3 regions of the Mesorhizobium sp. M1E.F.Ca.ET.045.02.1.1 genome follow, and region 1 is predicted to be linked to each of the others. Evidence: predicted binding sites of a transcription regulator. Region 1 holds the regulator's gene; each other region holds the start of a gene.
What was found. The regulator PhoB, encoded in region 1, activates phosphate uptake and scavenging genes when phosphate is short. The targets are predictions, from matches to a motif close to TGTCATNNANCTGTCAT.
Positions count from the first base shown of each region.

Region 2: EJ070_RS04755 (ceramide glucosyltransferase) is a predicted target of PhoB. The motif match lies at 2,635-2,651, and genes of this name have one in related genera.
Region 3: EJ070_RS21365 (esterase-like activity of phytase family protein) is a predicted target of PhoB. The motif match lies at 3,375-3,391, and genes of this name have one in related genera.

Region 1 is NZ_CP034447.1:2,466,263-2,473,874, forward strand. Features, by position in the region: gene pstS (phosphate ABC transporter substrate-binding protein PstS) at 727-1,785, shown strand; gene pstC (phosphate ABC transporter permease subunit PstC) at 1,852-2,838, shown strand; gene pstA (phosphate ABC transporter permease PstA) at 2,842-3,693, shown strand; gene pstB (phosphate ABC transporter ATP-binding protein PstB) at 3,690-4,493, shown strand; gene phoU (phosphate signaling complex protein PhoU) at 4,514-5,221, shown strand; gene phoB (phosphate regulon transcriptional regulator PhoB) at 5,241-5,930, shown strand; gene EJ070_RS12030 (medium chain dehydrogenase/reductase family protein) at 6,371-7,402, shown strand; partial or broken gene EJ070_RS12035 (LysR substrate-binding domain-containing protein) at 7,611-7,612, shown strand, end outside.
Region 2 is NZ_CP034447.1:1,017,839-1,025,450, forward strand. Features, by position in the region: SAM riboswitch at 11-88, shown strand; gene EJ070_RS04750 (O-succinylhomoserine sulfhydrylase) at 163-1,350, shown strand; gene EJ070_RS04755 (ceramide glucosyltransferase) at 1,389-2,534, opposite strand; gene apaG (Co2+/Mg2+ efflux protein ApaG) at 2,759-3,151, shown strand; gene EJ070_RS04765 (Hsp33 family molecular chaperone) at 3,369-4,400, opposite strand; gene argF (ornithine carbamoyltransferase) at 4,509-5,420, opposite strand; gene EJ070_RS04775 (aspartate aminotransferase family protein) at 5,436-6,635, opposite strand; gene EJ070_RS04780 (GcrA family cell cycle regulator) at 6,992-7,510, shown strand.
Region 3 is NZ_CP034447.1:4,446,020-4,453,631, reverse strand. Features, by position in the region: gene EJ070_RS21380 (sugar phosphate isomerase/epimerase) at 39-944, opposite strand; gene EJ070_RS21375 (Gfo/Idh/MocA family oxidoreductase) at 947-1,978, opposite strand; gene EJ070_RS21370 (LacI family DNA-binding transcriptional regulator) at 2,177-3,202, shown strand; gene EJ070_RS21365 (esterase-like activity of phytase family protein) at 3,483-4,961, shown strand; gene EJ070_RS21360 (MATE family efflux transporter) at 5,063-6,535, shown strand; gene EJ070_RS21355 (MFS transporter) at 6,566-7,612, opposite strand, start outside.

The sequences.
Region 1 (7,612 bases):
AGGCGACGCGCTTTAAGTCTTTGTTTGATGCATGTCGTTCTCCCAAAACCGCTGCGCACTTTTGGGCGACATGCATTAAGCAATTCCAGGAAAAGTGTGTAACGGTTTTCCGTCCGGAATTGCGCAAAATCAAACATTTAGAGCGGATCAGCGATTCTGTGAAAAGCTGAGCCGCTCTAAGCAATTCCAGGAAAAGTGTGTAACGGTTTTCCGTCCGGAATTGCGTAAAAACAGATAGCTCCCTTCCGCAGTAGCCCGCCGTCAGCCGGCAGACGTATGGTGTGATCGCACCATACCAAAGCGAAGCCAAGCAAGGACAATAGGAGCTGTCGATTCCGCCCCTCGGTTACGGGCGGGAGCAGCGACCGCCGGCATAGAAACAGCGTCGACTCTACCCCAACGGACCCTGTTTTCGGCGATGGCTAGGCCATGATCCGCTCTGGCATTCGGGCAACGCGCTCTCGTCCGGATTTTATTTCCCGGCGGCCGAGATCCGGCCGCCGGGACAAATTTTCAATTTGAAAGTCAGACAAGTTACTGATTCCCGCGGCAAACTCCCGGCTGCTCGGCGGAGCCGGCCGCAGACCCCTTCCAGACAACCCCGTCCAGACGTTACCGGGCTGACACGAAACTGTCATGCGACTGTAATAATCGGGAGCTATTGCGCTCACCGGGCGCCGGTAGACCGGGTGCCAAAAGACCATATTCCGAACAGGAGCAGGCCACATGAGACATTTCATCCGCTCGGCGGCCGTTGCGATTGCAATGGCTGCGGCATCCACCCTTTCGATCTCCGCCGCGATGGCCGCCGACATCTCCGGCGCCGGCGCCACCTTCCCCTATCCGATCTATGCCAAGTGGGCCGACGCCTACAAAAAGGAGACCGGCACCGGCCTCAACTACCAGTCGATCGGCTCCGGCGGCGGCATCAAGCAGATCAAGGCCAAGACCGTGACCTTCGGCGCTTCCGATGCGCCGCTGAAGGGCGACGAGCTCGACTCCACCGGGCTGGCACAATTCCCGATGGTGATGGGCGGCATCGTTCCGGTCGTCAACCTCGAAGGTGTCAAGCCGGGCGAGCTCGTGCTCGACGGTCCGACGCTGGCCGACATCTTCATCGGCAAGATCACCAACTGGAATGACGAGGCGATCAAGAAGCTCAACCCCGACGTCAAGCTGCCCGACCAGGCGATTGCGGTCGTCCACCGTTCGGACGGCTCGGGCACCACGTTCAACTTCAGCTACTATCTCGGCGACGTCAGCGCCGATTGGAAGTCGAAGGTCGGCGTCGACAAGGCGCTCGAGTGGCCGGTGGGCATCGGCGCCAAGGGCAATGAGGGCGTCGCCAACAACGTGTCGCAGACCGGCGGCGCCATCGGCTATGTCGAATACGCCTATGCCAAGCAGAACAAGCTCACCTATACCGACTTGATCAACAAGGATGGCAAGAAGGTCGAGCCGACCGCCGCGGCGTTCTCGGCCGCCGCGGCCAATGCCGACTGGAGCTCGCAGCCGGGCTACGGCGTCATCCTGGCCAACCAGGCTGGCGCCGAATCCTGGCCGATGACCTCCGCCACCTGGATCCTCGTCTACAAGAAGCCCGACGATGCAGCGGCCACCGGCGAAGCGCTCAAGTTCTTCGCCTGGTCCTACGCCAAGGGCGACGACATGGCTGCCGAGCTCGACTATGTTCCGATGCCCGACGCGGTCGTGAAGAGCGTCGAGGATATGTGGGGCAAGGATATCGTCGACAGCAACGGCAAGCCGATCTTCTCCGGCATGTAATTCTTACGGAATGAGGAGGGCGCTTGCGGCGCCCTCCTGTCTCTCTTCCGAAATGCGAGGGGCTAAATGACTGCCGTTTCCGAAGCCGTGACGTCGTCCGCCATGCGGACCAGAGAAGCGACGGTGCGCCGCTTCGCCTTCACCGACATGGCCTTCCGGGCGGCCACGCGCGCTTCCGCCATCCTCGTGCTGGTGCTGCTTGGCGGGGTCGCCATCTCGCTGATCGCCGGCTCGTGGGAGGCGCTGTCGAAGTTCGGCGTATCCTTCCTGACGACCGAATCCTGGAATCCGGTCACCGAGAACTTCGGCGCGCTGGCCCCGATCTACGGCACCATAGTCACTTCGGCCATCGCCATCATCATCGCCGTGCCGATCGGCATCGGCATCGCCGTCTTCCTGACCGAGCTCTGCCCGCGGCCGCTCCGGCGCCCGATCGGCATTGCGGTCGAGCTGCTCGCCGGCATCCCCTCGATCATCTACGGCATCTGGGGCCTGTTCGTCTTCGCGCCGTTCCTGCAGACGACGGTGCAGCCCTTCATCATCAGTCTTTTCCACGGCATACCGGGCCTCTCCAGCTTGTTCGCCGGTCCGCCCTACGGCATCGGCCTGCTCACGTCGTCGTTGATCCTCGCCATCATGGTGCTGCCCTTCATCACCTCGATCACCAAGGACGTGTTCGACACGGTGCCGGCGGTGCTGAAGGAATCGGCCTGCGGCATAGGCTGCACGACCTGGGAGGTGACCCGGCGCGTGGTCATCCCCTATACCCGCGTCGGCATCATGGGCGGCGTCATGCTCGGTCTCGGCCGCGCGCTCGGCGAGACGATGGCCGTCACCTTCGTGATCGGCAATGCGCACCGCATCAGCGCCTCGCTATTCGCGCCGGGCACGACGATCTCGGCGACCATCGCCAACGAATTCACCGAGGCCGACGGCGCGCTTTACACCTCCTCGCTGGTGGCGCTCGGCCTGATCCTGTTCATCATCACCTTCATCATCCTCGCGCTCGCACGCTACATGCTGTTGCGCATCGATAGCCGCACGGGAGCCTGACCGATGTCGACCGCCACGTCGCTCTACCGAAGCCGCAAGCGCAAGAACGCCGTGATGATGGCGCTGTGCGTCATCGCTGCCGGAATCGGCCTCGCCTGGCTGGCGCTGATCCTCGGCGCGCTGCTCTACAAGGGGCTCTCCGGCGTCTCGCTGGCCGTGTTCACCGAAATGACGCCGCCGCCCGGCGACGCCGGCGGCCTGCTCAACGCCATCTACGGCAGCATCGTGATGACCATCATCGGCATCATCGTCGGCACGCCGATCGGCGTGCTCGCCGGAACCTATATGGCCGAGTACGGGCGCTTCTCGCGGCTGACCACGGTGGTGCGCTTCATCAACGACATCCTCTTGTCGGCGCCGTCGATCATCGTCGGCCTGTTCGTCTATGAGCTGCTGGTGCGGCCGATGGGCCACTTCTCGGCGATCGCCGGCGCGGTCGCGCTGTCCATCCTGGTGATCCCCGTCGTGGTGCGCACCACCGAGGACATGCTCAACCTTGTGCCCAACGCTCTGCGCGAAGCCGGCACTGCCATCGGCGCGCCGCGCTGGGTGGTGATCCGCTCGGTCGCCTATCGCGCGGCGCTTTCCGGCATCGTCACCGGCATCCTGCTGGCGATCGCCCGCATTTCCGGCGAGACGGCGCCGCTGCTCTTCACCGCGCTCAACAACCAGTTCTGGTCGAGCAATCTCAATGCGCCGATGGCCAGCCTGCCGGTGACCATCTTCCAGTTCGCGCTGAGCCCCTATGAGGAGTGGCAGCAACTGGCCTGGACGGGCGCACTCATAATCACCCTGACGGTTCTCGGGCTGAGCATCTTCGCCCGCAGCCTTACCGGACGCAGAGAGGACAGATGAAACCGATGTTGTCCACCGACCTGAACGTAGCCGACACCGTCGTCGAGAAGGCCAAGATCGAGGTCAAGAACCTCAACTTCTACTATGGCCAGTCGAAGGCGCTGAAGGACATCAACCTGTCCTTGCCCGAACGCAGCGTCACCGCCTTCATCGGCCCGTCGGGTTGCGGGAAGTCGACGCTGCTGCGCGTGCTGAACCGCATCTACGAGCTCTATCCGAAGCAGAACGCCGAAGGCCAGGTGCTGCTCGACGGCAAGAACATCCTCGACCGTTCGCAGGACCTCAACCTGCTCAGGACCAAGATCGGCATGGTGTTCCAGAAGCCGACGCCGTTCCCGATGTCGATTTACGAGAACATCGCCTTCGGCGTCAGGCTGTATGAGAAGATCAGCAAGACCGAGATGGACAACCGCGTCGAGCAGGCACTGAAGCGCGCGGCGCTGTGGAGCGAGGTCAAGGACAAGCTCAACGCCAGCGGCCAGAGCCTTTCCGGCGGTCAGCAGCAGCGGCTTTGCATCGCCCGCACTGTGGCGGTGAAGCCGGAAGTCATCCTGCTAGACGAACCGTGCTCGGCGCTCGATCCGCTGTCGACGGCCAAGATCGAGGAACTGATCGACGAATTGCAGGCCGACTACACGATCGTGATCGTCACCCACAACATGCAGCAGGCGGCGCGCGTGTCGCGGCAGACGGCGTTCATGTATCTCGGCGAGCTGGTCGAGTTCGACCGGACCGAGAAGATCTTCACCTCGCCCCGCGAGAAGCGCACGCAGGACTACATCACCGGCCGCTTCGGCTGAGTTCATACGAGGATACCATCATGGCCGAACACACCGTCGCTTCCTTCGACGAGGATCTGAGGCAGATCAGCCAGCTCATCATCGACATGGGCGATCTCGCCGGCTCCATGGTCGGCGCTTCGACCAAGGCTCTGCTCAATTCCGACAACGCGATGGCGCAGCGCGTCGTCTCCGACGACGCCATCATGGATGCGCGCCAGCGCGAGCTCGACGACCGCGCCATCACGCTCATCGCCAAACGGCAACCCATGGCCGACGACCTGCGCAGCGTGGTCGGCGCGATCCGCATGGCCGGCGACCTCGAGCGCATCGGCGACCTCGCCAAGAACATCGCCAAGCGCGTCGGCTCGGTCGGCATCAGCGCCGCGCCGCGCGACCTGTCGCACTCCATCGACTCGATGGCGCAGCTGGTGCTGATCCAGGTCCAGGGCGTGATCGAGGAGTACACCGCGGGCGACGCCACGGCGCTTGCCAAGCTCAGGAACGACGACGAGCGCGTCGACGTCAAATACACCTCCGTCTTCCGCGAGCTCCTGACCTACATGATGGAGGATCCGCGCAACATCACGGCCTGCACGCATTTATTGTTCTGCGCCAAGAATCTTGAGCGCATCGGCGACCATGTGACCAACATCGCCGAGAACGCCTACTATGTGCTGACCGGCACGCAATTGCCCGCGAACCGTCCGAAGCAGGACGAGACGGCGATGCCGGCGCCGGCGGCCTGACAACGAAGGTACCTGCTGAATGATCGCGCCACGCATCATGGTGGTGGAGGACGAGGAGCCGCTGGGGGTGCTGCTCCGCTACAACCTCGAATCCGAAGGCTATCAGGTCGAGGTGGTGACACGCGGCGACGAGGCCGAGATCCGCCTGCAGGAAAACGTGCCCGACCTGCTCGTGCTCGACTGGATGGTGCCGGCGGTTTCCGGCATCGAGCTCTGCCGGCGCCTGAGGATGCGGCCAGAGACCGAACGGCTGCCGATCATCATGCTGACCGCGCGCGGCGAGGAGAGCGACAGAGTGCGCGGCCTCTCGACGGGCGCCGACGATTATCTGGTCAAGCCGTTCTCGACGCCGGAATTCATGGCCAGGATCAAGGCGCTGCTGCGCCGCGCCAAGCCGGAGGTGCTGTCCAGCGTGCTCAAGGTCGGCGACATCGTGCTCGACCGTGAATCGCACCGCGTCTACCGCAAGAAGAGCGAGATCAGGCTCGGCCCGACCGAGTTCCGGCTGCTCGAATTCATGATGCGGCATCCCGGCCGCGTGTTCTCGCGCAGCCAGCTGCTCGACAATGTCTGGGGCGAGACGATCTATATCGACGAGCGCACGGTGGACGTGCATGTCGGACGCCTGCGCAAGGCGGTCAACAATGGCCGCATGCCCGACGTCATCCGCACCATCCGCGGTGCGGGCTACGCGATCAGGGAAGACTAGGGCGGTTCACCGTTTCACGGAAACGGCGAGCCACTCCATCTCTTTGTTTTCACGCAATTGCGGACGGAAACCGCGCTTCACACTTTTCCTGGAATTGCTCTGGAGTCCCGCCCTCCCGATGGATCGAAATCATGTTTCAGGGGCAGAACTCAATAGCAGGCGGTTGCCGATGGCCGCGAAGGGGCCACAGGCAATGTCGGCTTCTGACCCAAACCTGTCGTTCGTTTCCGCTCACCCCCAACGGCAGCTGATGTGAGGCCATTCCAACTGCTGTCGCGGCTGCGTCCCAATGTCATTCTGCTCAAATGAGCAGTTGTTTGTTGGGTGGCGACCGATCTTCTCGTGGGGTTGATCTGGAGCAAGTCGCTCCATCCCAGCGCGCGCTACCTTTCCACTAGAGTTTGCCTCAGTGGAGGAGTCCAATTTGGACCGAGGTTGCCATGAAGTCTCTGCGCGTCGTTGTTCGCCACCATGGCGGACCTGAAGTTCTGGAGATCGTGGAGGAGGACGCGCCCCATCCGGCATCAGGTGAACTGCGTGTGCAAACAATCGCCGCCGGCGTCTCCTTCGCAGAGCTATTGATGCGGGAGGGGATTCATCCCGAGAAAACGACCCTGCCATTCACGCCAGGATGGGACATTGTCGGCATCGTCGATGAGGCCGGAGAGGGAGTGTCCCATGCCATGATTGGTAAAATGGTTGCGGCGCTTCCCATTCATGGTGGTTACGCCCAGTTCATTTGCCTGCCGGCAGATGAACTCACTCTGGTTCCAACTGGTGTCGATCCCGCCGAGGCAGTCAGCCTCGTGCTGAACTACGTTACGGCCTATCAGATGATGCATCGCCTTGGGCATGCCTCTCCGGGTCAACGGGTCCTCATTCATGGCGCCGCCGGCGGAGTCGGCACGGCTCTGCTGCAACTTGGCCGCCTGGCAGGTCTGGAGATGTATGGGACTGCATCTCTTGCAGCCCATCAGATCGTATCCGATCTCGGGGCCACGCCGATCGACTACGAGCGAGTTGACTTTGTCGAAGAGATTCATCGTCTGACAAACGACGGCGTGGATGTCGTCTTCGATGGGGTCGGCGAAGCCAATGTCTGGCGTTCGTTTCGTACTCTGAGGCCTGGTGGCCGCGTCATAGCCTATGGCTTCACTTCATTTCTGCAGAAGGGCCAACTGGCAGGGGGCTTGCGTTACCGTCTTCGCGGGATATTGCGACCTGCGTGGTACGCGGTCCGCGCTTTCGTTTCACCAGGCCGACGACGCATACTCCCCTACAGCATACAATATCTGAAACGGTGGAAGCTCGCTTGGTTCCGCGAAGATCTCGGCGTCTTGCTCGATCTGCTTCGCGACGGGAAGATCAAGCCGATGGTGGCCGACCGGATGCCATTGATTGAGGCTCGTCGCGCCCAGGAGCTGCTCGGTCAGGGAGGTGTCAAGGGCAAGCTCGTGTTGATCTGCAATTGACTGGCCACCCGACAAGGATCGCCGAGCCAGAGCAGAGCCTTTGAAACGCAAGTCGCCTCCGGCGTCGGCTTTGATCGTTTCAATGACTGCCTATGGCGCTGCGCTAAGCAGACACCCCGTCACGCCGTCTTCTGCGCCACCAGCCCCAGTTCTTCGACCATCGCCTGGCGCATCAAGAACTTCTGCGGCTTGTCGGTCACCGTCATCGGC
Region 2 (7,612 bases), 1.4 Mb from region 1:
GTCTAAAGGGTCGTTATCCCGTGGTGATTTGGCCGGTCGGCTTGCAGCCACGTTAAACAAGTCGCTAAAGGACCGTTGGCCGCAAGGCCGTATGGACCGGTTGCGACATCGCGGCCGGTTTTTTTTGTGTTTGGACTGTTCTTTGCGAGTGGAATTAGGGCGATGAGCAAAACGCGCGATTGGAAACCTCAGACGGCACTCGTGCATGGCGGGACGCTGCGTTCCGGCTTCGGCGAGACCGCCGAGGCGATGTATCTCACCCAGGGCTATGTCTATGAAACGGCCCAGGCGGCCGAAGCCCGTTTCAAGGGCGAGGAGCCCGGCTTCATCTATTCGCGCTACGCCAACCCGACGGTCGACATGTTCGAGAAGCGCATGTGCGCGCTGGAAGGCGCGGAAGACGCCCGCGCCACCGCCTCCGGCATGGCGGCGGTCAGCGCGGCGCTGCTGTGCAGCGTCAAGGCCGGCGACCACATCGTGGCGGCCCGCGCGCTGTTCGGCTCCTGCCGCTGGGTGGTCGAGACGCTGGCGCCCAGATACGGCATCGAAGCGACGCTGGTCGACGGCACCGACATCGCCAATTGGGAAAAGGCGGTCAGGCCGAACACCAAGCTGTTCTTCCTGGAAAGCCCGACCAATCCGACGCTGGAGGTGGTCGACATAGCCGCGGTCGCCGCTTTAGCCAATTCGATCGGCGCGCGGCTGGTCGTCGACAATGTCTTTGCAACGCCGCTGCAGCAGAAGCCCTTGCAGCTCGGCGCTCACATCGTCGTCTACTCGGCGACCAAGCATATCGACGGACAGGGCCGTTGTCTGGGCGGCGTCATCCTGTCGGACAAGAAGTGGATCGACGAGAACCTGCACGACTATTTCCGCCACACCGGCCCGAGCCTGTCGCCCTTCAACGCCTGGACGCTGCTCAAGGGCCTGGAGACGCTGCCGCTGCGTGTGCGCCAGCAGACCGAGAGCGCCGGCAAGATCGCCGATTTCCTGGCCGGCCGGCCGGAGATCGCCCGCGTCATCTATCCGGGGCGGGCCGACCATCCGCAGGCCGATATCGTCAAAAAGCAGATGTCGGGCGGCTCGACGCTGATCTGTCTCGACGTCAAGGGCGGCAAGCAGGCGGCCTTCGCGTTCCAGAACGCGCTCGACATCGTGCTGATCTCCAACAATCTCGGCGACGCCAAGAGCCTCATCACCCATCCGGCGACGACGACGCACAAGAACCTGAGCGACGAGGCGCGCGCCGAACTCGGCATCGGGCCTGGCACGCTCAGGCTGTCGGTCGGCCTCGAGGATACGGACGATCTGCTGGCCGACGTCGAACAGGCGCTGAAAGCGGCAAAGTAGCGGATTGCAGGCTGATGACGAGATCGCCTGGGCGCGGCTCAGGCGATCTCCTCCAGCTCGGTCATCGCCTTGGTGCGGATGGTCATGGCGTTGCCGCGCCACTCGACCGCGCCGCCCAGCCAGCCGCGCGCCCAGATGGCGGGAAGCATCAGGTCGCGCACGATCATCGCAGTGACGCTGCGCGGCGACAGGTACCAGCCCTTGGACCAGGCGAGCAGGCATTCCGGCACATAGGCGATCGCCAGCACGCAAAGCGCCGCGGTGGGGAGGCTGACACCGGCGCTTGCCGCCGCGACCAGCGCGAAAATCAGCGGCACAACCACGCCGGTCAGGACTTCGGGCGCGAAGAACAGCGGGAAGGTGACTCGGCGCAGCCGCGCCCAGCGCGCCTGGCGCGACCAGATTTCGGCAAGCCGGCGCTGGCCGAGCGGCTGCTCGAAGGGCGAGGCGACGAGATTGACGCGCAGTCCCAGGCCGTTGATCAGCTTGGTCGCGGCCGCGTCCTCGGCGATCTCGGCGGCCAAAGCCTGGATACCGCCATTTGCGTCGAGCATCGGCTTGTTCCACAGCATGCTCTTGCCCTGCGCGAAGCCAAGGCCAAGCGCTTCGCCGGCGTACTGCCAGCGCGCCTGCAGCGTGTTGAGGAAGGCGCATTCGACTTCGGCCCAGAAGCCGTCCGGCCGCGAGCCGATCGGCGTCGAGCAGACGAGTCCGGTATCTGGCCGCCAGGCCGCCATCAGATGCTGGACATAGTCTTTGGGCATCAGCACGTTGGAATCGGCAAGGACCACCCAATCGTGCCGGGCCGCCTGCCAGCCCTTGACGCAGTTGTTGAGCTTGGGGTTGGCGCTGATCCTGTCATCGCCGACGAACAGCCGCGCCGGGACTTTGGGATGACGCCCTATGGCGGCATTGATCAGCTTGACCACGGGGTCTTCTACGTTGGCGACGCAGAAGATCAGCTCATAGCGCGGCCAGTCGAGCGAAAAGGCGCGCTCGAGCGTCTCCTCGGTGAACGGCTCGACGCCGCGTGACGGCACGACGATGGAGACCGGCGGCTGCTTGCCGGCGGGCGTAGGGATGACGCGAGGCGCCTTCAGCCGCGACGAGGCGAGCAGGATGCTGGCGAGATTGGAGAAAAGAAGGGCTGACGAGGCAAAGGCGGCTGCGAAACTCAGTTCCATGGAGATCTTGTCACTCCGGACAGGCCGCCCGCGGCCGTTTCATCAGTCGACAGCGCGCGGCCGAGTCGCTCGCACGGTTTGCGCACACCAACATTGTCATGTGTCACTTAAATGACATTGTTTATCTGCACGTGCGTCGGAAGGTCGGCAGGTCAGACGGCGCTTCGTTGCTAAAACCGCGGAGAGCGACAAATTATTTCCTGCCGCGGCAACCGGAGTGGCCCATGTATCGCGCCGTGACGCGCAACATCGAAGTGCAGGTCAGGCCGTTCTATCTGGAGGATCGTTCCGATCCGGCCGAGAACCGCTATGTGTGGGGCTATCAGGTAACGATCGACAACCGGTCGAACGAGTTCGTGCAGCTTCTGTCGCGCTACTGGCACATCACCGACGGGCGCGGCCGCGTCGAGGAAGTGCGCGGCGCGGGCGTCGTCGGCGACCAGCCGGAGCTCAACCCCGGCGACAGCTATCAGTACACGTCGGGATGCCCGCTCTCGACGCCATCCGGCATCATGGTCGGCCACTACACGATGCGCAACGGGCGCGGCGAGACGTTCGATGTCGCCATCCCCGCCTTCTCCCTCGACATGCCTGGGACAAGGCGTACGGTGAACTAGGGCAGTCGGGCGATTGGCGAAATCCTCCGCGACGGCATCTTTCTCCCCGTCACTATACGGGGAGAAATGCCTGGCAGGGCAATGAGGGGCAGCGCCAAGCTTTTGAGATTTTCTTTCGAACAGAGCGAGGGGCGCTGGTACGGCCAATGCAGGCGCCGCCCCTCATCCGCCTGCCGGCACCTTCTCCCCGTATTGTGACGGGGAGAAGGAAGGGCATTCACTCGGCCGCGAAATCCGCCGGATCGAAGTCGTACTGCGTCGAGCAGAACTCGCAGGCGACGTGGATACCGCCATCCTCGGTGCTTTGCTCTATCTCCTCGGCCGAAAAGCCTTCGAGGATGCCGCGGATCTTGTCGCGCGAGCAGGAGCACTGGTCGGCGACAGGAACGCTGCGGAAGACGCGCACGCCGTGCTCGTGGAACAGCCGGTAGAGCAGCCGTTCGGCGCCCACCGTAGGGTCGATCAGCTCCGTCGGCTCGATGGTGCCGAGCAGCGCCAGCAATTCCTGCCAGGAATTGTCGGCCGGCTCGTGCGCCACGTCGCGCGGATCGCCGTCGCCGCCCGAAATGTCGGGCACGCGCATGCGCTCCGGGGACTGCGGCAGGAACTGCGCCAGGATGCCGCCGGCGCGCCATTGCTCGCGCGCGCCGCCGGGGCCCGGCGTCACCAGCTTGGCCACCGACATCCTCAGATCGGTCGGGATCTGCTCCGACTGGCGGAAATAGGTGCGCGCGGCGTCTTCGAGCGATGTGCCGTCGAGCTGGACGATGCCCTGATAGCGCTGCGTGTGCGCGCCCTGATCGATGGTCAGCGCCAACACGCCATTGCCGAGCAGTTTCTCCTGCGAGATCTCGCCTGAGGCGGCCAGCGCCTGCAGCCGGTCTGCGTCGAAACGCGCATAGGCGCGCAGCGCATCCGGCGTGGTGAAGTCCGCCACCAGCATGTCGACCGGCCCGTCGGTGCGGGTCTGCAGGATGAACTTGCCCTCGAACTTCAGCGAGGTGCCGAGCAGCACGGTCAGCACGCAAGCTTCAGCCAAGAGGCGAGCGACCGGCTCGGGATAGTCGTGGCGACTCAAAATCGCGTCGAGCATCGGCCCGAGCTGCACGGTGCGGCCGCGCACGTCCAGCGGCGCGACCTCGTAGGGGACGACATGGTCGTCGCCGGCATAGCCGAATTCACCGAGTCTGGGTTGATGTTCAGCCAAAGGACGGGTTTCCAACATGACAAAGCTCCAGGGCGCGGCCATGCCGCCCCACGGGCCGCATGCGTCCAAGCGCGTTCGATTTCAGTGATGGCCCGCAAATAGGCATCACGTATCCCCAGATCAAGTTGGCCCGGATCAAGCCAGCCCCGGTCAAGCGCCCAGGCACCAGGCCAGCACCGCCTTCTGGGCGTGCAGCCGGTTCTCGGCCTCGTCGAACACCACCGAATGCGGTCCGTCGATCACCTCGTCGGTGACCTCCTCGCCGCGATGCGCCGGCAGGCAATGCATGAAGAGCGCGTCGGACTTCGCTCTGGCCATAAGCGCGGCATTGACTTGATAGGGCAGGAAGACGTTGTGGCCGCGGGCGCGATGCTCCTGGCCCATCGACACCCAGCTGTCGGTGACGACGCAATCCGCCTGGTCGACCGCCTCTTCGGCCGAGCGCGCGAACCTGACCTTGCCGCCATTGGCCTTCGACCAGTCGACATATTTCTCGAACGGCTCGCTGCCCTCCGGCACCGCGACGTTGAGATTGAAGCGGAACCGCGCCGAGGCTTCCAGCAGCGAGTGCAGCACATTGTTGCCGTCGCCGGTCCAGGCAAAGGTCTTGCCGGCCACCGGACCGCGATGCTCCTCGAAGGTCATGATGTCGGCCATCAGCTGGCAGGGATGGGTGTCGTCGGTCAGCCCGTTGATGACCGGAACGGTCGCGTTCTGGGTGAGCTCCAGCAGCCGGTCATGCGAGGTGGTGCGGATCATGATGGCGTCGACATAGCGCGACAGCACCTTGGCGGTGTCGGCGATGGTTTCGGAACGGCCGAGTTGCATCTCGGTGCCGGTCAGCATGATGGTCTCGCCACCGAGCTGGCGCATGCCGACATCGAAGGACACACGCGTGCGCGTCGACGGCTTGTCGAAGATCATCGCCAGCACTTTGCCCTCGAGCGGTTTCGTCCGCTCGCCGGCCTTGAGCCTGGTCTTTCGCGCCACCGCATCGTCCAGCATCAAGCGCAGGTCGCCCGCGGAAACGGCGGACAGGTCGGTGAAGTGGCGAACGTTCATCGGCAAATTCCAGGATTACTTCGCGGCTTCGGCCGCAATCGCGTCGGTCAAGCCCTTGGCAGCGGCACGGATGCGCTTCAGTGCCTCGCCGATCTCCGCGTCGCTGACGGTGAGCGGCGGCAAGAGGCGGATGACGTTGTCGCCGGCCGGCACGGCAAGCAAGTGCTGGTCGCGCAGCGCCATGTTGACCTTGGTGTTGGGCATGGCGCATCTCAACCCAAGCATCAGGCCCGTCCCCCTGATGCCTTCAATGACATCGGGAAATTCGTCCGCGACCGACGCAAGGCCCTGCTTCAGAAGCAGCGCCTTGCGCTGAACATCCTCGAGGAAGCCGTCGGCCAGCACGACGTCGAGCACGGCGTTGCCGACCGCCATCGCCAGCGGATTGCCGCCGAAAGTGGTGCCGTGCACGCCAGCCGTCATGCCGGTTGCGGCCTCGTCGGTGGCGAGGCAGGCGCCTATCGGGAAGCCGCCGCCGATGCCCTTGGCGATCGCCATCAGGTCAGGCGTCACGCCGGCCCATTCATGCGCGAACAGCTTGCCGGTACGGCCGATGCCGCACTGGACCTCGTCGAAGATCAGAAGCAGGCCGTGCTGATCGCAGAGCTGGCGCAGACGCTTCAGCGACTGCGTCGGCACCGGGCGGATGCCGCCCTCGCCCTGCACAGGCTCGATCAGGATCGCCGCGGTCTCCGGCGTGATCGCCTTTTCGGCGGCGTCGATGTCGTCGAACGCCACCTGGTCGAAGCCCTCGACCTTCGGCCCGAAGCCTTCGAGATATTTGTACTGGCCGCCGGCGGCGATCGTCGCCAGGGTGCGGCCGTGGAAGGCGCCCTCGAAGGTGATGATGCGGAAGCGCTCGGAGTGGCCGTTGACGAACTGGTAGCGCCGCGCCGTCTTGATCGCACATTCCAGCGCCTCGGCGCCGGAATTGGTGAAGAACACCTTGTCGGCAAAGGTCGCCTCGACCAGCCGTTCGCCCAGCCGGCGCTGCTCCGGAATCTCATAGAGGTTCGAGACGTGCCACAGCTTGGCCGCCTGCTCGGTGAGCGCCGCGACCAGATGCGGATGGCTGTGGCCCAGCGAGTTCACGGCGATGCCGCCGGCGAAATCGAGATATCGCTCGCCCTTGTCGGTGACCAGCCAGGTCCCCTCCCCGCGGTCGAAAGCCAGGGGTGCGCGAGCAAAAGTCTCGTAAAGCGCCGAACCGCTCATTATATGCGTCTCCGGAACCGGAAATCAAAAAAGCCGCCAAAGCGGCGGCCTTTGCGGCTTATCGTGTTTTTCGGCCATGAAGTCAACGAAAACGTCGCGCAGAAGCGCGCGGCAAGCCTCCGACGGCACGCCGGCTCATGAGCGGTCAGGCAAGTTGGGGAAAACCGAAAAAACCGAATCGTGTTGCCCTGGGGACTCTTGTCACCGAGTCAGCGCATAAGGTATTTGTAGTCGAGAAATAACTAGATTTCGTGCGGCGGATCTAATCACCCGGTACATGTGGTGTTGTTTGCCCGGCGGGAGTCGGGTCGGGAAAGGATTCTGACTGCCGTACGCCTCAGCAGGAGCGCGGTCTCATGAACTGGACTGACGAGCGGGTCGAACTTCTCAGGAAATTGTGGTCGGAGGGTCTCAGCGCCAGCCAGATCGCCGCACAGCTCGGCGGGGTAAGCCGCAATGCCGTCATCGGCAAGGTGCATCGCCTGAAACTCTCGGGCCGCGGCCGCGCGACCGCAGCGCCGGCGCGGCAGAAGAAAGCGTCGCAGGGAGCCTCGATGCAGAAATCGGTGGCTCGCGCGGCAAGTGCTGCACGTCATGTGACGGCCTCGATCGGCGCGACCGCGCTGCAGGTGCAGTTCGACGCGGAGCCGGTGGCGCGCCACTATATCCGTCCGGTCGAGAATGTGGTGGTGCCGATCTCGCGCAACCTGCAGCTCGTCGAGCTGACCGAGCGCACCTGCAAGTGGCCGAATGGCGATCCGCTGTCGGAAGACTTCAGCTTCTGCGGCAACGACGCCGCCGAGACCGGGCCGTACTGCAAATATCACGCCCGCGTCGCGTTCCAGCCGGCGGCGGAAAGGCGCAGAAGCCGCTGAGCCAATAGCGAATAGCGAATAGCGAATAGCGAATAGCGAATAGCGAATAGCGAATAGCGAATAGCGAATAGCGAATAGCGAATAGCGAATAGCGAATAGCGA
Region 3 (7,612 bases), 2.0 Mb from region 1:
GTGATTCGGATCGGCCGGCTCCTCCCGCCGGCCGGCACTCAAACCGGATTGGGCAGGTAGCTGTTCCCTCCCCGACATTGCTTCAGATAGTCGAGCGCGCGCACTTGGCCGGTGATCTCGAGGTCGCCGCGATAGACCGGGTCGTGCCAGCCTTCGATGTCGATGGCGCCCTTGTAGCCGGCCAGCCGCAATTCGCTGATCACGCGCGTCCAGTCGCTGTCGCCGAAGCCCGGCGTGCGCATCTGCACGAAGGGCAGGCGGCCGAACACGCCGTGCTCGCGGATCACGTCCCAGCGCACGGTCGCGTCCTTACCATGGACATGGAAGATGCGTGGCGCCCATTTGCGGATCTGCGGGATCGGGTCGATCAGATAGACGAGCTGATGGCACGGTTCCCATTCCAGCCCGAGATTGTCGTTGGGCAATTCGTTGAACATCAGCTCCCAGGCATCCGGGTTATGCGCAATGTTCCAGTCGCCGCTCGCCCAGTTGCCGTCCATGGCGCAATTCTCGAAGGCGATGCGCACGCCCTTGTCGGCGGCGCGCTTCGCCAATGCCCCCCACACTTCTCGGAAGCGCGGCAGGCTGTCGGTCAGCGGTTTGCCGCGGATGCGGCCGGTGAAGCCGCTGATCAGCGAGGTGCCGAAGAGGTGCGCATTGTCGATCACGGTCTCCCAGGCCGCGAGCACGCCGCGATCGGTATCGCCGCTCTCCAGCGGATTGCCGAAAACGCCGATCGAGGAAACGGTCACGTCAGCATCGCCGATCGCCTCGTGGATCTCTCCAGCCAGCCGCCGCAGATCCTTGCCGCCCAGCGTCTGCCAGAAGAAGGGCTGGATGCTCTCAAAGCCGAACGGCAGGATCTGTTTGATGTAGGCGGCCGGGTCGTCGAGATTGGCCCGCACCATGGTGCCGATCCTGATATCGAGAAGCGGGTTTGGCATCGTCATCCTTCCTGGGTCGCGATCGCCACGCGCCGTCCGGTCTCCGCGCTTTCGATGGCGCCGAAGACCATGGCCAGGCTCTTGATGTTGTCGGTGCCGCGCGTCTCCGGCTCGGTGCCGGTTTCGATCGCGCGCATGAAATCCTGGATGATGCCGAGATGGCCGCCCACCCGATCAGCGGCGTCGAGCGCCGGCACATCGATCGGCTGCGTCTTGTCGATGATTCCGTCGCGGCCGGACGCAATCACCTCCGCCTTCAGCCCGTCATGTCCGTCCCACAACAGGCTGCCGCGCTCGGCGACGATGCGCCAGCTGCCTTCCCAACTGGTGCGGAAGCCATCGGCGCACCAGGAGCCGGCATAGGTGAAGACCTTGCCACCGCCGAGGTCGAAGACGGCGCTCGCCGACGAGCCCTGCCGGTACCAGGAACTGGCCGGCTCCCACTCCTGGCAATAAACGCTGGCCGGCTCGCCGGCGACCATGTAGCGCGCGGCGTCGAAGGTGTGGATCGCCATGTCGAGTAGCAGTACATGCGCCATCTCCTCGCGAAAGCCGCCGAAATGCGGCGCGATGAAGAAATCGGCATGGATGCTGGTCGGCTTGCCGATGGCGCCGGAGTCGAGGAAGCGTCTGATCCGTCTGACATTGGTGACATAGCGCCGGTTCTGGACGACCGCGTGGATGCGGCCCGCGCGGCGCGCCGCTTCGACGATGGCGCGCGCGTTCTCGGGGCTGTCGGCCAGCGGCTTTTCGGTGAGCAGGTGGCAATGATGGGCAAAGGCCGAAAGCGCGACCTCGCGGCGTGCCGCCGGAACCACGACATCGAATACGGCGTCGGGCTTCGTCTCATCGAGGACGGCGTCGAGGCTGGTGCCGACGATTGCGTTGGCGAGTTCGTATTCGCGCGCCCTCGCCTCAGCCCGCGCCGCATCGAGATCGACGAGGCCGGCAATGGCGAGCCCCTCGATCTGCCTTGCGGCATCGAGCCACTGCCTGCTCATGGCTCCGCACCCGACCAGGACGACCTTCATCATCCAGCGCTCCTCCTCCGCTCGGCCCCTCCAGGCCGAGTGTCACGGCAATCCACGGCATCACCGTAAACGTTTTTCCGTAAACGTTTACGACAACACACCCGATAGCGTAGAATGTCAATCACCTGCTCGCGAAAATCGACATCCACTGCTTGGCCTGAAGGGCGGCCGGTGCTAGCGAAGACAGGGGGAGAACCGGCCTTGGCGTCCAGCATCCACGATCTCGCGCGTCACCTGAACATTTCGATCGGCACCGTGTCCCGCGCGCTGAACGGCCGCGCCGATGTCAATGCGGAGACGCGCCAGCGCGTGCTCGAGGCCGCCAGGAAGCTGAACTACGCGCCCAACCAGTCCGGCCGGAGTCTGAGGAAAGGCGCCACCCATTCGATCGCCTTCATGCTTCAACCGCATCCCGGTGACCAGCAATATGGCGAGCCGTTCTTCATCCCGTTCCTGACCGGTCTGCAGGCGCGGCTCGCCGAGTATGACCTAGATCTGATGGTCGTCATGGGTGAGCCCGGTCAATATCAGCAGGAGAGGCTGCGCCGCGTGGTTGAGACGCGCCGGGCCGACGCGGTCGTGTTGGCCAATACACGGCGGGAAGACGATCGGATCGACTATCTCAGCAAGGCGGGCTTTCCCTTCGCCACGCTTGGCCGAAGTCAATCCGGCGGCGACACCTATCCTTCGCTTGATATCGATTTCGAGAGAGCGGGTGATGAAGCCGTCGACCGGCTGGTCGCGCGGGGCCACCGCCGCATTGCCGCCATCCGCCCTTCGCTTGATCTCAACTTCGGCTACCTGTTCCTCGACGGCTACCGCAGGGCGCTGAAGAGGCACGGCATCGAAGTCGACCCCAGCCTGATCGCCGACGGCTTCATCAACGAGGCCGGCGGCTACCAGGTGACGCCGCGCGTCATGCTCTCCAAGGACAGGCCAACGGCGATCATCTTCAACAATGACGCCATGGCGCTCGGCGGCTGCAAGGCACTGGCCGAGATGGGCATCAGGCCCGGCCACGACATAGCGGTGATCGTAATCGTCGACACGCCGCTCTGCCGCTACTTCTCGCCGGCGCTGACCGCCTTCCGTCCGTCGCTGGAGCCCATGGGCCGGCGGCTGGCCGAGATGCTGCTGGCCTCGCTCCCCGCCTATGCCGGCCCGGAGGGACCGCGAACCATCCGCGAGGTCTGGCCGCTGGAGCTGATCGCGCGGGAAAGCGATTGATCGCTTTTCCCTTCTCCCCTTGTGGGAGAAGGTGGCCGAGCGAAGCGAGGTCGGATGAGGGGTGCTCCGGCTTGGCATCGCCTTATTTCTTCCAGCACCCCTCATCCGTCTCGGCGCTGACGCGCCGATCCACCTTCTCCCACAAGGGGAGAAGGGGGAAGTGCACCCCTCTTGTCACGCAACCATCACGTTCACGTCCTAGACCGTTCGACGGCCGCCGCATCGCCGATGCCGCGCTCTTTCAGCCATGGCCGCTCCGCTCGTCACAAGGGGATATTTCATGAAGCGTCTTACCCGAACCGTCGCGCTCGGCGCGGCACTTGCTCTGTTCACCGCCCTCACCCCGGCGCTCGCCGACGGTGTCGCCTACGTCAACAAGGGGCTTGTCGGCGTCGGCCGCATTCCGGCCGGCCAGAAGGACAAGTTCGGCGAGACTTTTGGTTCCGGTTCCGGCATGTCGATCGACACCAAGTCCTGGGCGCGTGACGGCGCCGGCTACAAGGGCTCGCTCTGGCTGCTGCCCGATCGCGGCTATAACGTCGAAGGCACCACCGACTATCGCCCGCGCCTCAACACCATCTCGGTCGAGCTGACCCCGACCGCTCCGGGCGCCGCGCCCGCCGCCGGACAGGAACAGTCGGGCGTGAAAGTGACGCTCGCGGATACCATGCTCTTGACCGACGACAAGGGCGCCGACGCCACCGGCCTCGATCCGCTGAACGGCGTGCGCCCGGCCGCCGGCGACATGCCGATGCTGCCGCAAGCCGACAACGGCAAGCTTTCGCTGGACGACGAGGCGATCGCACGCCTGCCCGACGGCACCATGTTCATCTCCGACGAATATGGCCCCAACATCTACCGCTTCTCGGCGGACGGCCATCTGATGTCGGCCACCCAGCCGCCGGCGGCCCTGGTGCCGACGCGCCACAGCAAGCCGAATTTCGCTTCGGACAATCCTGGTCCGGGCGCGGCCGAGGCCGATCCGAAGGATCCCGAGACCGGCCGCCAGAACAATCAGGGCCTCGAGGGCATGTCGATGACGCCGGACGGCAAATTCCTGATCGCCGTGCTGCAGTCGGCGACCCGCCAGGATGGCGGCGATTCCGGCTCGACGCGCCAGAACACCCGCGTCCTCGTCTATGACGCCTCCGACCTCGCTCACCTCAAGCTGGCGCGAGATGTCGTGCCGCTGCCGGTGTTCAAGGACGCCAAGGGCAAGACCAAGGTGGCTGCGCAGAGCGAGATCGTTGCGCTGTCCGACAAGAGCTTCCTGATGCTGGCGCGCGACAGCGGCAACGGCCAGGGCGTCAAGGGCGATGAGTCGCTTTACCGCAAGATCGAGATCGTCGACCTCTCCGCCGCCACCGATATCGCCAACGGCCCGTTCGATGCCGCCGACAAGCCGGTTGCGCCGAAAGGCGTGCTCGACCCGTCGGTGACGCCGGCCAAGCTGACCTCCTTCATCGACATCAACGACAAGGGCGAGCTCGGCCGCTTCGGCCTGCACAATGGCGCGCCGAACGACAAGAACAACCTCTCGGAGAAATGGGAAGCGATGTCGCTGGTGAGCGTGCTCGATCCGAAGCTGCCCGACGACTATTTCCTGTTCGTCGCCAACGACAACGACTTCCTGACCCAGGATGGCTTCCAGGTCGGCGCCCCCTACAAGGCCGAGGATGGCGCCGATGTCGACACCACCTTCCTCGTCTACCAGGTTACCCTCCCCGGCCTGTCGGGAAGCAGCCTCGCCGCGAACTAGCACCGCCGCCGGGGGCGCTCCATCGCTTCGAGCCCGGAAGGGATGCATGAGCGTCAGGCCTGCGATAGCATCGCGGGCCTGATTCATTTTCGGTGCCCGTCATGGATGACGACAAGCCCGCTCACCGGCGGACCCACGACCTCACCAGCGGCCCGATTCCGCGTACGCTGCTTCTGTTTGCCTTGCCGGTGCTCGGCTCCAACGTGCTGCAGTCGCTCAACGGCTCGATCAATGCCGTCTGGGTCGGGCGCTTCCTTGGCGAAGCGGCGCTGACTGCGACTTCCAACGCCAATCTGGTGCTGTTCCTGATCCTCGGCACCGTCTTCGGTATCGGCATGGCCGCGACCATCCTGGTCGCCCAGTCGGTTGGCGCCCGCGACCTGCCCGAGGCGCGGCGCATCGTCGGCACCAGCGCCACCTTCTTCTTCCTGGTCTCGGTGGTGTTCGCGGTCTGCGGCTGGACCTGGGTCGACGCCATCCTCACCGGTCTCGGCACGCCCGCGGATGCCTTGCCGCTGGCGCGCAGCTATCTGCGCATCATCTTCGTCGCGGTGCCGATGATGAACCTGTTGTCCTTCGTCATGACGGTGCTGCGCGGCGCCGGCGATTCGCGCACGCCGTTTGTCTTCATGGCGCTGGCGGTCGTGCTCGATGTCGTCCTGAACCCGCTCTTGATCCGCGGCATCGGCCCCTTCCCCGCGTTGGGCATCGCCGGTTCGGCCACCGCGACGCTGATCGGCCAAACGGTGAGCGTGGTCGCCATCCTGATCGTGCTCTATGCGCGCAAGCACCCGCTGCGGCTGGCCGGCAGCAACCTCGCTTTGCTCATGCCCGATCCGGCGCTTTTGCGCGTCGTCGTCTCCAAGGGCATTCCCATGGGCCTGCAGATGATCGTCATCTCGGCCGCGGCGCTGACCGTGATGGGCATCGTCAACTCCTACGGCTCGCAGGTTGCGGCGGCTTATGGCATCGCGGCGCAGCTCTGGACCTATATCCAGATGCCGGCTCTGGCCATCGGCGCCGCAGTCTCTTCCATGGCGGCGCAGAATGTCGGCGCCGGGCGCTGGGACCGCATCGGCAAGGTTGCCGCGTCCGGGGTGGGCTTCAACCTTGTTCTCACCGGCGCGCTGGTGGCGCTGCTGTTCGTCTTCGACCGCCCGGTGCTGAGCCTGTTCCTGGCGAGCGACAGTACGGCGATCGACATCGCCGCGCACATCAACAAGGCGGCGTCCTGGTCCTTCATCCTGTTCGGCATCACCATCGTGCTGTTCGCCACGGTGCGCGCCACCGGCGCCGTCATGCCGCCTCTGATCATCCTGATCATCTCGGTGCTGATCGTGCGCACCGGCTTTGCCTATTCCATGCGAAGTGTCATCGGTCAGGAAGCGCTGTGGTGGAGCTTTCCGGCCGGCTCGATCACCTCTCTCGTGCTGGCCGCCGCCTACTATCGCTTTGGCCGCTGGCGCACGATGCACATGATCGAGGGGCGCCCGGCCGCCGGCGAGCCGCCGGACACTGGCCTCGGCGTGCCGCGCCAGCGCGCGCGCCTTTCGCCCGAGACGCCGAACGGCTGAAGGCGCTGCTGGATTGGCGGCTGCTCGAGGTCACCTCGCGTAGCGCGCGCCGAACCCCAGCGCCACCAGCGAGAAGATCGTGATCATTGCGGCAAAGGCCAGGCTGGCGACGATCGCATTCGTCCAGCTCGACAGCACGCCGATGCCGACAATCGGCAGCGCATTGCCGCAGAAGCAGCAGATGAAGAAGGCCGAAACCACTTCGGCGCGTCTGTCGGCCGGAGCAATCTGGCTCACCACCTGCAAGCCGCCCCGATAGCCGAGCGCCGCCGCCACGCCGCAGAGCGCGGTGGCAATCACCATGATCGCCATCGAAGCAAAGACCTGCGCCGCGACAACCATCGCCACCGTGGGGATCATCAGGATAAGCGCTGCCAGCATGACGGTGCGGCTGGCGAGCCGCGCCGTCGCCAGGATCGTCGCGGCAGTCACGATCGACAGTTCGAAGAACAGAGCCCCGGCTTCGGCGTGGTTGGTGACATGCAGCTGCTGCGCCAGCACGCTCGGCGCCAGCGCTGCATAGAAGCCGACGAGAGCCATGGCGCCGAAGCCGGTCACCGCAGGCGCCACGAACCGCGCGCGGATGCTGTCGGGAACCGAAAGCCGCGGCCGCATCGGAACGTGGGAGAGCCGTCCCGGCTCGGACACGGTCTCGCGCGTGCGCCAGATCAGCAGCGTGACCAGCGCCAGCAGAGCGAGATAGACGGCGAATGTCAGCCTGAGCGGCCAGGGCGCGTATTCGGCCAGCAGGCCCGATATCAGGGCACCGAGGCCGAGACCGACGAAGTTGGTGCTGGTGGCAATGATGGCGGACCGCGACTTGTCCTCGCCTTCGATCAGCTCGGCGAGCCAGGCGGTGCCGGTTCCCGCGCCGATCCCGATGCCCAGCCCGCTGAGGATGCGGGCGATGTCGAGCCACGCGAGGTTTTCGGCGAAGAGGAAAAACAGCGCGCTGACCACGGCGACTGCCATCGCCGCCAGCGCCGTCGGACGGCGGCCGATGACATCCGACAACCGCCCGAAAAACAGCAGCGCCGCAAGATTGCCGATCACATAGACGGCGTAGACCAGCGTCAG